DNA from 2 places in the Lederbergia sp. B243.17 genome. Region 1 is predicted to be linked to the other one. Evidence: riboswitches for the same ligand, from Rfam matches in the RefSeq annotation. Region 1 holds a riboswitch; the other holds the start of a gene.

Region 1 (8,027 bases):
GATTGTGCTGCTGTTTATGTTTATTGACAGGTTAAAGAACAGCACGTGGGTCGTCGGCCTGGCAGCTGCAGCCTCGCTGTTTTATTCAGTCATTGCTGTGCTCCATGTTTTTTGGATCGGAAGTTGTTTTACATAAAGTCGAAGAGGGGGTTGTCCGTTTGAAAAAAATCATCATGATTGCGGCCGCGCTTTTGCTCGTTGGCTTTGCATTTTCACAAAAGTCGGCAATGATGGCTGCAATAGAATCCGGCAGAGGGACAGCTATCCTGATCAGCATTGTATTTGTTGCTTTGCTTGTATTCTTTCCAGTCGTTCCTTTCGCTGTGATTGCAGGATTGATCGGCTCGGTGTTCGGTGTGCTTCAAGGGACAGGCATCAGCTTAGCGGGCGTCATGCTTGGTTCCATTGCAATGTTCTGGATGGCAAGATACGGCTTTCAGGAATGGATGGAAAAAATCCTACGGAAATATCCGAAGGCAAGTGAATATGAGGGGTATTTCGAGGAAAATGCTTTTCTCAGCATTCTTGCACTAAGATTGGTCCCAGTTGTTCCTGCCCCGCTGCTGAACGTATTAGCAGGGATGAGCACCGTCCGCAGCCTCACATTTTTTGTCGCGTCTCTGCTTGGGAAAATTCCGGTTGTCCTCATCTTCACACTGGCGGGGAGTGTGTTTACGGACAGCAAATGGAGTGCGATCGCCATCTATGGTGTCTATTTTTTATCAATCATGATATTGATGACAATCTATTTCTACCGCAAACAAGATGAGGCAAAATAGAAAACGTTCTGTGGCGAAAGGGCCGACAGAACGTTTATTTTTTTTCTAATTTCCATTTATTGAACTCAATGAATTCCTTGAACTCCTGCTTGGATACGCCTGAATTCATCGCTTCCAGTACTAGTCGTTTCCATTCAAAGTCTAGCTCATCTGGAGCAATCACTTCTTCATCCAGTAGGACATTTACAGGTACATCCAGCACCTCAGATACCTTCTCTAAAAAATGAATTGAAGGATTTTGTTGTATGTTGCGCTCAATTGAACTTAAATAAGATTTGGCAACCCCCGCTTTTTCTGCTAGCTCTGAAAGCGACAGCCCTTTCTGCAGTCGATACTCCCGAATCCGTTCACCGATCATATAGAACACCTTCCTTCGCCTGAATTATAGCATATAACGAAGAGTATGTTCCATTTGCAGAACAGAAAAACATCCGTCTACTCCTTGCTCCTGATAGAATGACTGCGAAAAAATTCTTGAATCTCCTTTGGATCCATCCCAGCCTGCATAGCTTCAACGATGAGCGCAACCCACTCTTGGTCTAACCCTTCCACAGTAATTGCGACGACGTTCTCCATATGAACCTCCCGAATGTGAAGTGCATATTCAGGCAACCCAGCTTCCCTGGCTGCAGTTTGCAGCTGTAGGCCTGTGGCTTTGCGCATCCGCCTTTCGGTCAGAATTGCCTTTATTCTCAATACCGCCTTCGAATAGTTGTTGACCCCATTCTAAATGAAACCCAGTCAGTAAAACGTAGAAATTTGTCGTGATGAATTAAACAAATAGGTTGCTTTTTCAGCAAAATCTATATGAACGGGTGTCGAAAACTTTTATAATAAACTGAATATTAAAATACAAGTGAAAACAAATGTGAGTTCATGAAGAATTCAGTTTGTTACTGTCGAACATTTGGTTAAGAGAGGAGGTCAGTCTGTGAAAAAGGAGGCTTGGCACGGGAGCATGGTGAGGAATCTCTATGTCTGCAGGTGCAGTCTCTGTATGGGGTATCGAGATCGGTTTAGGCCTTGCAATTACTTTGATAATTGAAAGCAGGGCAATCTAGTATCAACATTTGTTACATAGTTGAGGGGGGGGAACAAGGACATGCGATCTAAGATTTTTATTACTTTCTCGTTGCTTATTTTGATACCACTTCTAATTATAGGGGCTGCTGTCCACCAAATATTTGCAGTATCGAAGGTTGAGGAGGTTACAAGTAATACGGAAAGTTCTATAAGACAGTTAAACAATAATCTTGATTTAATGATAGAGGATGCATCCAGATCGACTTTATCAATTCTTTATAACACACAATTGATCCAAATTTTAAAGCAACATCAATCCGCAGAGGATAAAACATACCGAAATCATGACCAGCAGACAGCATTTTCTTTGTTTCTTTCAGGAATGGTTTATAAGAAGGAGCAATTTAATGGCGTTCATGTGATTGCAAATAATGGCCAGGTTTTCAGCCATATGGGCGAAACGAAGGTGAAGGGGCAGATTAATCTGCAAAAGCAGAGTTGGTTTAGACAGGTGTTGGAAAGAGATGGGGCTTGGTCCATCTTTCCTGAAGATAATCCTGATTATTATCTCAATGAATCTAACAAATACATCAGTTTTATGAGGCTGTTAAAGGACCCTGCTAATCACGAAATGATAGGCATTGTAAAGGTGGACTTTTCAGCGGAGTATATGGATCGCCTAACATCTCAATTGCCAAGTGCCCATTGGCAAATCCTGCAGGAAGGGCAACCGCTGTTCAACAATCCGATGCATGATCTGGTTACGGTCTGTGGCATGGGCGATGGCTGGATTAAGAATGATGTAACCAAGGAGCAGTATCTATGTATGAGTGATGTCTCTACAAAAACAGGAATAGAGATTAAAACAACCATACCTAAGAGCTATATTTATAAAGATGTTTGGAATTTTGACCGTCTATTGGGATTCATCATTCTTGTCTGTTTACTCGTCTCATTGGTTTTGTCGTATTTTGTGTCAAACCATTTAATGCGCCCATTAGAAAATTTCAAGACGCAAATATTAAACCTTCAAAAGGATAAGCCTACCGGGAAGCTGGGTGTAAGTTCACATAAAGATTTTGCGTTTTTAGGCGATGCCTATAATGATATGTTGATTGAAATTCAGCAACTTGTAGAAAAAGTATATGTGCTAAATAAGAAGAATGCAGAATCGGAGTACAAAGCTTTGCAATTCAGAATGGATCCTCATTTTATCTTTAATTCACTTGAAAGTATTAATATGGCTGCTCTGCAGAAAAGGGAGTTTGAAATTTCGGACATGGTATCTGAACTCGGCAAACTAATCAGGTATCGGTTGAGAAGCGATAATGAGTTCGTCCTATTAAAAGAGGAGCTTGATTTTACAAAAACCTATGCCTCCATTATGCAGAAACGTCTGGCTGAAAACTTATTTGTTCTCTGGAATATTGATGAACAAGTTCCGTCCTATCAAGTTCCAAAATACATTTTGCAGCCTCTCATAGAAAATGCAATTTTACATGGGTATGAAAACGGAAAAATGACGATTATTGTGGATGCAGTAGAGAATGCAGGCCGCCTATATATTCAAATACAGGATAATGGTTCAGGAATCTCCAAAGAACGATTAGCTGCTATAAAAGAGACATTTGTTTCCCTGGTATCTACTAAAACTGACGATGGGAACAGCATTGCATTGGAGAATATATTTCAACGGATTAAATTGATTTATGGAGATTATGGAGAAATGCATATTGAATCGGATGCAGGTAAAGGTACAACAGTTACGCTCATAATACCAATATTGGAAGGTGGAAATTATGAAAAAGGTCATGTTGGTTGAGGATGAGAAAACGATCCGGGCAGGTCTGAAGATCTTGTTGGAGGAAGTGATAACTGGCTACAGGGTTTTATGGGAAGCCGAAAATGGAAAGCGGGCATCGGAGATTATTGCTATCGATATTCCCGATCTTGTAATAACTGATATTAGGATGCCGGAGATGACTGGATTAAAGTTCATCACACTCTTGAAAACAAAATATCCACAGGTTCCAGTCATTGTGATCAGTGGCTATGATGACTTTGCGTATGTCAGAGAAGCACTGAAATTAGGGGTGAAAGATTATTTGCTGAAGCCGATTAATAGAAAAGAGCTTGCTGATATCCTCGGAGTTCTTTTCAATGAGGGAAATGTGAATCGGACTCCGGAGGACTTGGGGAGCGAGCCTTTATTAATTAGAAACATCAAAGAGTTGATCCATAAGAACCTGGGCAACGATCTGTCGCTAAATTTTATCTCAAGTGCCTTGAGTATGCACCCGAATTATATCAGCCAACAATTCAGCCTGCATACGGAGATGAGGCTTTCCGACTACATCGTAAATCAAAGAATGGAGGCTGCAAAGCATCTTCTCGTAACAACAAATTTAAAAATATATGATATTGCTCATCTTACAGGTTATAAAAATCCTAAGCATTTCTCATCTGTTTTTAAAAAGGTAAATGGAAGAACACCACAAGAATACAGAGAAGGTCCTCATTAGTATTCTCTAATATGAAGTTTAGAAACCATTTCTGAGGATTGATGTATATTAAAACGCTTTCACACCTTATACACTGAGAATAAAGAAAGGGGGAAAAACATGAAAAAGTACCTGATTGTTATTCTTGCTTTATGTTTATCCGTTTTAGTAGGTTGCAGCAGCGATAAGGCAAGCAAAGACAAAAAAGTCGAGCTGACCTTCACCACTTGGGGCGGAGACCAGCATATCGCGATGTATGAGGAACTGCTGAAAGACTTTTATGAGGAGCATCCCAATATTAAAGTAAACGTCGAATCAATTCCTCATGGAGATTATCAACAGAAGCTATCCGTATTAGCGGCAGGAAAGGAACTTCCGGATGTAGGGTGGGTTGCTGAGCGGATGGTGCCGCAGTTTGTGAACAATAATATTCTCACGGATCTGTCAGATGTCGTAAAAGAAAAAGACTTCGATTTTGACGACTACATTCCGTCTACATTGGATTTATGGAAACATGATGATAAATTGCTGGGACTTCCATTCTCGACCCCGCCGATGATTATGTACTATAACAAGACGATGTTTGATGAAGCGGGACTTGAAACACCAACAGAGCTTGCACAAAAGGATGAGTGGACGTGGGAGCAGTTTGAGGATAGTGCAAAGAAACTATCTTCAGGAAGCGGCTCGAATAAAAAGTTCGGTGCAAGATTATTTAACGAATGGACCAATTTTGCGACGATGCCTTCACACACGCTATCATATGGAGGAAAAATCTTTTCAGATGACATGAGTGCATTTGAGTGGAATTCCCCTCAAGGTGTGAAAACATTTGAAATGCTCGACAGAATGATGTTTACAGACAAATCACATGTGCCTCCGGGCGAAAACATTAACTTTGAAAGCGGAAACGTTGGAATGTTTACGTTCATGTACAGCTATATTGCCAACGTCCGAGATATTACGGATTTTGAATGGGATATCGCTCCGCTTCCAAAAGGGCCTGAAGGAAGGGTACCGTTGCTGGGGCAAGCTGGAATCGCAGCATTTACAGGCAGTAAGCATCCTGACGAGGCAAAAGAATTACTCAAGTTTTTGAGCAGCAAACAGGGAATACAAGCGCAATCCGCTTTCTTTGTCCCACCAAGGAAGAGCGTGCTGGAATCAGAGGAATTTATTAATGTGCCGAATAACCCGCCAAAGGAGTCAATCCAGTTGGCTGTTATTGACCAGATGAATAATGGATTTACCTACCCGCTGCATGAGGATTGGACAAAAATCGAGGGTGAGATTGTAAAAGGATTCGATAAATTGTTCTCTCACTCCGCCTCTCCGGAAGAAATACTGAAAGAGATGGAAACAAAAGTAGATGCCATCTTACAAAAATAACAAGCGGAGAACGGAACTATCCGTTCTCTATCATTTTATGAGGTGATTTCAATTGGATACGAGCCTGAAAAGTTTAATTGAGGAAAAGGATATGGCGATCATTGTTAGCTTGCCTGAAAATCGAGTTGATTTAGCGGAAGCAGCCATCGAGGCAGGGGCAGATGCAATTAAGCTTCATATTAATGTCGACCACCGGGCAAGCGGGAATACGTTTCATGGATTGGAAGAGTACAAGGATACTTTTCATGCAATCAGACAGCTTTATACTGGCCCGCTTGGGATTGTACTAGGCGATAATGTCAATGAAGTAAATCAAGTAGATACCAGTAAATTAAAGAATATTGGCTTTACGTACTTCTCTTTATATTCAAAGGATATCACCTCTGATCTATTGCTTCAGAACAACCTTGAAAAAACTGTGGCAGTGGATCATTTGTTCAAACCGGAGATAGGCAAGGTCATCGAAAACTTTGATATTCAGGCTGTGGAGCTGTCGGTCGTTGAAAAAGAGGATTACGGAAAACCGCTCAACTTTAATGACCTTATTTTATATAAAAAATATAGGCTTGTTACAGATCTCCCGCTAATCATACCATCCCAAAAGAAGCTGGTACCGAATGATATGAGACCCTTGATGGAGGTTGGAGTAAATGCGGTTATGCTCGGCGCTGTGACGATCGGAACGACTGCGGAATCCATCAGGAAAACCGTCAGTGACTTCCGGAAAGTCGTCTGAAACTAATATACGCTAGGAATGATGATATGAAGAGCTTGAAACTAACCAAAAGTGGCTGGAAAGATGCCTTGACTGGCTGGTTCTTTATCGCTCCGATGTTTTTAGGATTTACAGTTTTCATGTTCGGCCCACTTGTATACTCTTTTTTCATGAGCCTGCACGATTGGCCGTTACTGGGAGAATCGACTTTTATCGGCTTAGAGAATTACCGCAACATGCCCAGCGACCCGTCCTTTGTAAATTCTCTGATCGTTACCTTTTTGTTTAGTCTGGGTCTTGTTCCTCTGAACATCATCCTCGCACTTCTCTTAGCAGCTTTATTAAAAGATAAGTTTTTTGGCATATCTTTTTTCAGAACTGCCATTTTTGTCCCGGTTGTCACATCCCTGATTGTTTGGGCAATCGTGTGGAAGTACCTTCTTGCTCCTGAGCTTGGGTTTATCAATCAAGCTTTAGGCGCATTTGGTATTCAAGGTCCATCCTGGCTGCTAAACAAGTCGACAGCACTGCCGGCGGTAATCATTATTAGCGTTCTGAAGAATGTCGGATTGAATATGATCCTGTTCTTAACAGCCATGCAGCAGGTTCCTGATGAATTGTATGAGGCTGCAGAACTTGATGGAGCTTCTCCGGCGAAAAAGTTTCGGACGATCACACTTCCACTCATCACCCCTACTGTGTTTCTAACGCTGATCATTACCACGATCGGGGCAATGAAAATTTTTGGGCAAGTGTATGTCATGACAAAGGGCGGTCCGAATGAGTCTACAAAAGTATTGGTCTATTATATCTGGGAAACTGCCTTCAAGCTGTTTGATATGGGCTATGCCTCTGCGTTGGCGTTCGTTCTGTTCTTTTTGCTGCTGATTTTCACATTGATTTCCTGGGTCGTAAGGAAGAGGTGGGTGTTCTATGAAGAATAGGAAAGCGATTGTCATTAAATACGTCATATTAGGCCTTATTACTATCCTGATGTGCGGACCTTTACTATGGATGCTGTCCACTTCATTAAAAGAGCCAACAAGGATATTCACTCAGTTTTTTCCGAATCCAATCAGATGGTCAAACTACTTGGAGGTTATTCAGCAGGGAACATTTCTAAAACAGTATTGGAACAGTATTTATATTGCTGCAATCGTAACCGTATTCGTTTTGTTATTTTCCTCAATGGCTGGTTATGCATTTGCGAGGATAAATTTTCCGGGAAGAAATGTTCTGTTCATCCTTTTGCTGAGTGTGATGATGATTCCACCAGAGGTGACGATTATTCCGCTGTTCTTGTTCATGAGGGATTTGGGGATCATTAACACGCATATCCCGTTGATTATACTTCCGATTTTCGGAGCACCGGGTGCGTTCGGGATTTTTTTGATGAGACAATTCTTCTTGCCGATACCGAAGGAGCTGGAGGAGGCAGCCATCATGGATGGCTGTTCGAAAATCAGAATCTATTGGAACATCACGCTGCCGCTGGCTGTGCCTGCATTGGCCACCTTGACAATATTCACCTTTTTGACGAATTGGGATGAGTTCCTGTATCCGCTGATTTTTATAAACAGCAGAGACTTAATGACGCTGCCGATCGGTCTTTCATTGTTT
Region 2 (8,027 bases), on a different contig from region 1:
GACAATGATCGGCAGCAATACGGCGATGAAGGAAACAAAGGAGAACATGCCGTTCACAAAGCCCATTGCGCCGAAAATGGCGAGGGCAACCATTGTGAAAAATGGTCCGTCGTTCAACGCCAGCAATGAATAGGCAGCCCGGTCTGTTTTGTCTCCGTATTGACCGACGAGTGCAACATACAATCCGCCGTTGCTGTTTGTCATGGCAGCAATGATCGCAATCGGTGCAAGCCCGAGCCAGAGCCCGTTCTCATTTGCAAACATGTACGCAAGCAAGCCGACAGCAGCGCCGACAACCCATTTTGTTGCTAAAAGAGTAGCGCCTTTCCCAAGACTTACCCCTACATTCCGGAAATTGATCTGTGCTCCGGTACATAGCAGGAAGAGGGCGATAAGTGTGCTAGACCCGTCAACGAATAGTGCCTGTGTGAAATTGCCGATTCTCAGCAAGTCCGGCACGAAAGTGTTTAAAATTGCAGCTAACAGCAAAGGCACAACCATCATGCCTCCTGGGATACGTTCCAAAGTTGCTTTAATTTTCACGATTATTCCTCCTTAAATAGATAAATTGTTTAAAAGTAAAGCAGATAAGTAGAAATGCAACGCTTACAAAAAGTATTGTAACCCCTTTCGTTTTAAAAAGCAACATAATATTTTATTTTTTCGAGTTACGTATGTTGCAATTTGAGACAAAAAAAGACTGCGCTCAATTGAGTAGCAGTCCTTCAAGATATTATTATGATTTCAACTTTCTCCATAAAGTGGAACGGTTAATGCCTAATCGTACGGCAGCCTTCGATTGATTATTGTCTTCCTCAGCCAACACCTGCCGGATGATTCGCTGTTCCATCTCCTCCAATGTTCCATTCAGCGGCATGCCGGTTGGTTGCGACTCTGCTGATTTATATTGATGGATTAGCGCCTTTACCTGTTCAAGTTCGATAAAATTTCCTGGAGCAGTTAAGCTAAGCTCCTTGATTGCTTGTTTTAATTGGTGAATATTCCCTGGCCAGTGGTAGCTTTGCAGGAATTCAAGAGCGTCACGTCGGATCCCAAGAATATTGCTGCCGTTTTCGGCGTGGAACTCGGCGAGAAAATAATCGATGTACGCAGGAATATCCTCTTCCCTTTCACGTAAAGCGGCCAAGTGGAGAGGGTTTTTTGACAGCAGTTTGTACAATCGCTTGTCAAATGATCCTTCCGTAAAGGAGGCAAGTGGCCTTTCGGAAATTGTAATGGGATAAACCGCGGAAGCGTACGTTTGAAGCAGGGAAAAGAGACTTTCCTGCGCGGCAGGCTGTAAATACTCCGGACTGTCTATGATGAGCGTTTTCTGAAGAGAACCTGTATGAATTGCCTGCTTCAGGCCCTCGATGTCTTGAGGGGAAGCCTGTTTCCCGGCAATCAAAATGGCAGGGGATTCCAGGCCGAATCGCTCAAAATGCAGGATGCGTGCGACCGTGTTCTTTCCTGATCCGTGCTCGCCCGAAATCCAGACGGAATCTGTGGCGGTTGCATATTTTTTTATTGTTGTCCGCAGCTGTTTTGCATAGTCACTTTCCCCTGGGATCGGCCTATGTGTGATTTGCCCCTGTATTAGAATAGCCGAGCTCGTCTGTTTTTCTGCATTTTGGAAGAGAAGGCCGATGGAGTTGTCCTTTTTGCCAGCCAAAAATATTTCTACATCATATGTCTGGCCTTCTGTTACTACTCTCGCCCAGCGGCCTGTACCATCTTCAGCGACGCTAGTGACCGCCTTTTTTAATCCCGGGTGATCCTTGAGCTGGAATTGTTGGAATTTCCGCTGAAAAGTGGCATTCGATTCGATGGGCTGGCCGTCCGTATGTGTCAGCAATACCGGACAGGGGAGCGAATGAAATGCGTCATGGATAATGCGGTTTTGACTTGTTATCTGTTTCAGCTGCCGATGCATCTCCCGGCTCGCGTCAATTGCATCTAACAGAGCCTCTCTTCCGGACGTAATTAATATGCCGCGGAGCCCCGTCATTTCAGCAAACTGTACAGTGACCACATCACCGATGACAACGCTATAACCGTCTTTCTTCAATTCTTCCAAAGCCGTCCGTACTTCTTCCCGATTATGAATGGTGATGCGGTGTATGTCGTATTCTAGTATATTGCAGATTGTCGCTGCTCCATCGGTAATATTTTTGTAACCGACTAGTGCAACCCCTTGTTTGATTCCTCGTATCAATGTGAAAACCCGTAGCATGTCATACCCTGTAATCCCTATATGAACCACAGGTATTGAAACCGCTTCTTGAAGCAGAGAGGCTGTTCCGCCGCGGCTGATGATCACATCAAAGCCTTCTGACTCCGCCGCTTTTGCAGCTTTAATGCTCTCTTCCAGGTTCGCTACCGTAATCTCCAAAAAGATATCATCGGGCAAGGTCAGATTTTTTGCTACTTCAGCCATGCCGGAATACGGAGCCACTAACAGAACCTTTATCATATTAATCCCTCATTCGTTGCATATTTCAACAATTGTATTATCACATAACTGGAAGAGGATGTCATTTATTTGTTGGTCCAAAGTTAGAGTTCATATTATACAAGGGGAGAAGAAGATAAGGGAGGAAGAAAGTGATGCGAAATCCAAGACTTACTGGAGTGAAAGCGGCTCTGTCTAGGCTGGAAGACCATCACCCGATGTACACCGCTTTAGCAGCAAAGCGTACGAGCCTGGAAGCTGGTATTGCTGGAGAGCAGAGAGTGAAAATTGTTTTTACCCAGCCATCATTTTTGATGAAGCATCAAGTTCTTTTTGACCTTTCCGGCATCCAAGAATGGTTCCTCCTCATCGGTCAAAATATGACAAACAAAGATTGCCGAGAATTCCTTCACGCTAATACCGACACCGCTTCCCGCCTCCTCAAAAGCTCCAACCTCCCGTGGACCGCCGCCAAACGCAACCGTACATACTACCCTAATTTGCAGATCATACAGGGGAACTGCGAATTACACACGGCTATGCAAGAGTAGGGAGCATCCATCTGAGAATAACCGGCGGCTATACGAGAATAAGTAGCGGCTATCCGCGAATAGCGCACACCCATCCGAAAACAACCGCCCGCCCATTCAAAAAAACGCTCCTGATGGTTCACTTCCCATCAGGAGCATTTTTCAGGCCAGACCTAATTTCCTTTTCACTTCTCTAATTTGATCTGTATGGCGCATTTCATGATAGGCGACGAAGGGGATCCATTGTTTTAGATTCATTTTTCCGAAGGCGGGATGCGGGTAGGATTTTGATTCAAGTATTGAGTCGTTTGAACTTTCAGCAAATGATCGTAAAGCAGCATGGGTGTGGTCGAGTTTCGCCTTTAGCTCGGCGAGGGTTTTGTAGTCTTCGCTCGGTACGGCGAAGTGAGGAGCGTCTACTTTTGTTGAGCGGTTGACGGACAGTTCGATTGGTTTGTCTTCAACATGGTTTTCTTCACCGGTTTTGTAGTGTTCTGCAATGGTCTGGGTGATGCCCCCTTCCATAAGGACGAGATGCTCCAGCACTTGGGCGATGGACCATTCGTTTTCGGCTGGTTTTTTGTTGATTTCCTCGTCAGTCAGGCTGTCTACTTCCTGTAATAGATCTTCGCGTGCTTTGTCATTGATTGTCATGTTTGTCACTCCTTCACTAGGTTGATTTATTATAGCATTACGGTTTGCCGCGGCAGCCTAGTTTTGACTTGAAGTAGCGGTGTGTTTATTGGAAGCCGCATACACATCGAACAGTTGGTGAAGCTGAGAATGGAGCGGACGACTTGGAGTCACGTAAAAAGAGGGTAATAGCTCATCGGTTGTTTTTGAATGTGAAAGCTGCCCCCTCTAATCTAAAAAGCTGTTTTTATAAAAACTAGCTCTTTTTACCTGGTTATTTAGTAGTAAAATTTTAATTTACAAAGAGAAGTTTCGGTTTTATAATTACCATGTTATAAAACTTTTTTCCTAAAAATCATAATAAAGGCAAACTTTTCGAAAGGGAAGGACGCAAAGCCATGAGTCTAAATCGCTGAAATAAGGCGACATGATTGTCAGGCTGCCGCAAAGTGGGAAAGCAATGTCTTCCTCTGAAGGGGCTATGGTTAGGAGACCATGGTTTTTTGTCGTGGAAAATTTTAAGTGAAAGGAAGGATGCATGTGTATATTGTTGATTTTGCAAAGCGGTTACTTAGGAAGCAGAATACAGGCCTTATCGTTTATCTTGTGCTGAATACGCTCATCGTAATGTTGCTTTTCCAAAATTGGCTGCTGGGACTCACTTTGTACGTTGCTTCGCTTGTTGCAGCACTTTCGCCATTGGGAGAGTGGATTCTCCGTATTCAGAACGGCTGCCGTCGAGTGGAGGAAGGGGCAATGAAGGAGCGATTGCAACCATTGTTCGAGGAGGTTTATGAGAGGGCGAAGGAACTGGATCCGAGCATTTCGGACAATGTTCAGTTGTTTGTGACAGATGAGCAGAGCCCCAATGCATTTGCGACAGGGAGAAAAACGATTTGTCTGACGACCGGTCTAATCGGTTATAGCGATTCGAAAATCAAGGCAACGCTTGCCCATGAGTTTGGCCATTTATCCCATAAAGATACGGATTTGGTACTGGTCGTGGCGGTCGGAAACATGATTGTTTCGTTCATGTTTTTGCTGTACCGATTGTTCATCACGGTTGCAGGTACGGTGGTGAGTATCGCTAACAGGAGTATCGGTTCATTGATTGTCTCATTTTTTATCGATTGGGTGCTTGTAGCGATGATGTGGCTTTGGACAAAGTTTGGAACCGCGCTTGTCATGCATACATCAAGGCAAAATGAGTTCGAGGCTGATGACTTTGCTCGTCGGATTGGTTATGGGGAGCCGCTAATCGATGTTTTATCTAGTTTCGAAAGAATGGAGGCGGAAGGTGCAAAAGGGCTGTGGGCGAATTTGGCAGCAAGCCACCCGGCGCCTACGATCCGGATTGAGAAGTTGAATATGAAACAAGCTGTTTGATTGGAATACATATATTGAGAGGCTGATAGAATGATGTTATATAAAAGGGAACTTAAAAAGATTCTAGCTTTGTTTGCCATAGGTCTAATTTTGGCGATTTTTACGCTTGTTTACGCAATGGTGACATACTCCGGAACGGTTTTTCGTTTCGGCATCAATGATGCCCTGATATTATTGATGATTCTTTGCTATCCGGTCGGAATCTTCTATGGATGGCGGCAAATCCTTGGCATCTATAACCGGATCAGACGCTCGGACAGGGAACATTGGGCGAATGGAGGAGGCCGTGGATATACGACGTTTGTCATCACGTTCCTTAACTTTTCCCTTGCCTTTATTCTAGCTGTGTTTTTTGCTTGGATTGTCGGCGTGTATAATGCTTTTGTGAAACTGCGATATTTGAAAAGGACGGAGACACAAGCGTGAGAAAAATATGGATGCTGCCTGCTATTGTACTAATGTTTGCTCTTGTCGGATGTTCAAGTACGGAAGAGGCGGGAAGGACAAAACCAGAATCCGCTGTTGAAAAACCGACTGATAAAAACGTGGACGCCGAGAAAAAGATAGAGGCAAAAGCTGTGGAGCCAGTCGCAGAAAAGCCGGCCGCAAAGGAAGAAATCGATTGGGAAGGGAACTGGGTTTTCCTAAGCGATGACAACCTCGGTCTTTTGAAAATTACAAAGACTTCAGAGGATGGGATTCAATATAATCTTACAGGCTCTGCTTACAATTCGTATAATGGCAATTCATACGGTAATGCTTTTGAGGGCCCCGGTAAGATTGCAGGGAACAAAATCGAATTCACTGATGACCTCACCGGCCATTGCAGCGGGGTGATGACAAAGGATGACAACATGATTACAGTGAAATTTGCCGACGAAAGCTGCCATACGCCTGCCGTATATTTGGATGGGACGTACAGAAAAGAAGGAACTGCGACAGCTCCGGAAAAACTAGTGCTTAGAGACGGCAATTTTGTTGTTGCCGGAGTTGCGCTCGGGGATAGTCTTTCAGTTGCAAAGAGTTACTGGGACAATCCGGAGTATGAGGGGCCGGATGAGGATGGATTCTATCTATTCATTCAAAAATTTCCGGCTGCTGATTTGATGCTTTCCTATGATGGGGATGATACGGTAGAGTCGATCGTCACATCAGCAGGGGTACAGGAGCTTGATACGTTTGCTGAGAATTTCGATGGAGAAATATATGCCGATGAACAATCCGTTTACTTATTCAATCCGAAGAACGGGCAATTATTGATTTATGCGGACCGTGGTGATGGCAACGCCAGTATACTGGTAACGATGGAGGACGGGAATTTCCGTGCCAGCGTGGAGAATGGCTGGATCCAAAAGAAAAATTGATTTGAATAGGCCTTTTTTGCATAATGCAGAAAGGGCCGTCTTTTTGAAAAAAACTGTCTCTACGCAGTATCTTTGCTGTCCTTCTTCTTCTGTGATACGATTTTTTGGATAACAAAAATGAAGGAGGAAGGGCAATGGAAAAGTTGAAGGTGCGCGAAATCCATTTAGCTAACCGACCAGTCGGTATGCCTGCTGAAAGCGATTACAGATTTGTTGAGCGGGAGATGCCGGTTCCAAACGACGGTGAAGTGCTACTTAGAACGCTGTATTTGTCAGTGGATCCGTATATGCGCGGACGGATGATCGATGCAAAATCCTATGTTGAGCCTTTTAAGCTCAATGAAGTGATTTCCGGCGGAGTGATTGCCGAAGTGGTTGAATCGAAGTCTGACCGTTTTCAACAGGGGGATGTTGTGATTGGGAATCTCGGCTGGGCGGAGTATTCGGTAGCGGGTGAAAGAGAAATCCGCTCGATCGATCCTTCAGTTGCACCAGTGACAACCCATCTCGGCATTCTCGGTATGCCAGGACTGACAGCTTATTTTGGCCTGCTCGACATCGGGAAGCCGAAGGAAGGGGAAACCGTTGTTGTTTCCGGGGCGGCCGGTGCTGTAGGCTCAGCTGTCGGGCAGATTGCGAAAATCAAAGGAACACGAGTTGTCGGTATTGCCGGTTCCCAGGAGAAGATTGACTACTTAATCAATGAACTCGGTTTTGATGCCGCGGTCAATTATAAGAACGAGACGTTCCGGCAGGATTTAAAAGAAGCTGTTCCTGACGGCGTCGATATTTATTTTGATAATGTTGGCGGTGAAGTTTCTGACGTAGTGTACACCTGCCTGAACGACAATGCCCGCATTCCGCTTTGTGGCACGATTTCTTCTTATAACGTGACAGGTGAGGACATTGGGCCGCGCGTCCAAACGATTTTGATTAAAACAAGTTCACTAATACAAGGTTTTACCGTTGGCAAATATGCTTCCGGATTCAAAGAGGCTGGTGCACAGCTCGGCAAATGGCTTGGTGAAGGCAAACTGAAATATGAGGAAACGATTGTTGAAGGCTTTGAAAATACGCCGGATGCGTTTCATGGCCTGTTTAAGGGGACCAATCTCGGAAAACAGATTGTGAAGGTCGCCGATCCGGAGTACGCAAAGTTTTGATGGGAAGGTAGATAAAAGCTGGTTCTCGATGAATGATTTTTTTAGGAGATGAGGGAATGGGCGTATATGATTTTGCGGCAAATACGATTTCGGGAGAGGAGAAATCGTTGGGGGATTATCAGGGAAATGTGCTTTTGATCGTCAATACGGCGAGCAAATGCGGCTTTACCCCACAGTTCGAAGGGCTGGAGAAGCTTTATACGACATACAAAGAGCAGGGTTTTGTTGTCCTTGGCTTTCCTTGTAACCAGTTCGGAAGCCAGGATCCTGGCAGCAACAGCGAGATTGTCGAGTTCTGTCAGCTGAACTACGGAGTGAGCTTTCCTATGTTCAGCAAAGTTGATGTCAAAGGAAAAGATGCCCATCCGTTATTCCAATACTTGACGAAGGAAGCAAAAGGATTGCTGACGGATGATATCAAGTGGAATTTCACCAAATTCCTTATCGACAAGAACGGGAATGTAATTGACCGTTTTTCTCCACAAACCAAGCCCGAAAA

What was found. A riboswitch is a leader RNA that binds a small molecule or an ion and turns the genes downstream of it on or off. The one in region 1 is predicted to bind cyclic di-GMP.
Region 2: another riboswitch for cyclic di-GMP. It lies ahead of AC0TWI_RS10160 (M48 family metalloprotease); the one in region 1 lies ahead of AC0TWI_RS18665 (anti-repressor SinI family protein).

The regions. Positions count from the first base shown of each region.
Region 1 is NZ_JBWBKF010000089.1:5,572-13,598, reverse strand. Features, by position in the region: gene AC0TWI_RS18680 (DUF5658 family protein) at 1-136, shown strand, start outside; gene AC0TWI_RS18675 (TVP38/TMEM64 family protein) at 159-779, shown strand; gene AC0TWI_RS18670 (helix-turn-helix domain-containing protein) at 814-1,137, opposite strand; gene AC0TWI_RS18665 (anti-repressor SinI family protein) at 1,215-1,355, opposite strand; cyclic di-GMP riboswitch class I at 1,384-1,474, opposite strand; gene AC0TWI_RS18660 (cache domain-containing sensor histidine kinase) at 1,882-3,624, shown strand; gene AC0TWI_RS18655 (response regulator transcription factor) at 3,602-4,324, shown strand; gene AC0TWI_RS18650 (ABC transporter substrate-binding protein) at 4,424-5,692, shown strand; gene AC0TWI_RS18645 (hypothetical protein) at 5,784-6,428, shown strand; gene AC0TWI_RS18640 (carbohydrate ABC transporter permease) at 6,455-7,351, shown strand; gene AC0TWI_RS18635 (carbohydrate ABC transporter permease) at 7,341-8,027, shown strand, end outside.
Region 2 is NZ_JBWBKF010000055.1:94,488-102,514, reverse strand. Features, by position in the region: gene AC0TWI_RS10180 (2-keto-3-deoxygluconate permease) at 1-543, opposite strand, end outside; gene AC0TWI_RS10175 (PrpR N-terminal domain-containing protein) at 737-2,473, opposite strand; gene AC0TWI_RS10170 (hypothetical protein) at 2,608-3,003, shown strand; gene AC0TWI_RS10165 (DinB family protein) at 3,145-3,636, opposite strand; cyclic di-GMP riboswitch class I at 3,971-4,062, shown strand; gene AC0TWI_RS10160 (M48 family metalloprotease) at 4,156-5,001, shown strand; gene AC0TWI_RS10155 (hypothetical protein) at 5,032-5,427, shown strand; gene AC0TWI_RS10150 (hypothetical protein) at 5,424-6,365, shown strand; gene AC0TWI_RS10145 (NADP-dependent oxidoreductase) at 6,500-7,528, shown strand; gene AC0TWI_RS10140 (glutathione peroxidase) at 7,585-8,027, shown strand, end outside.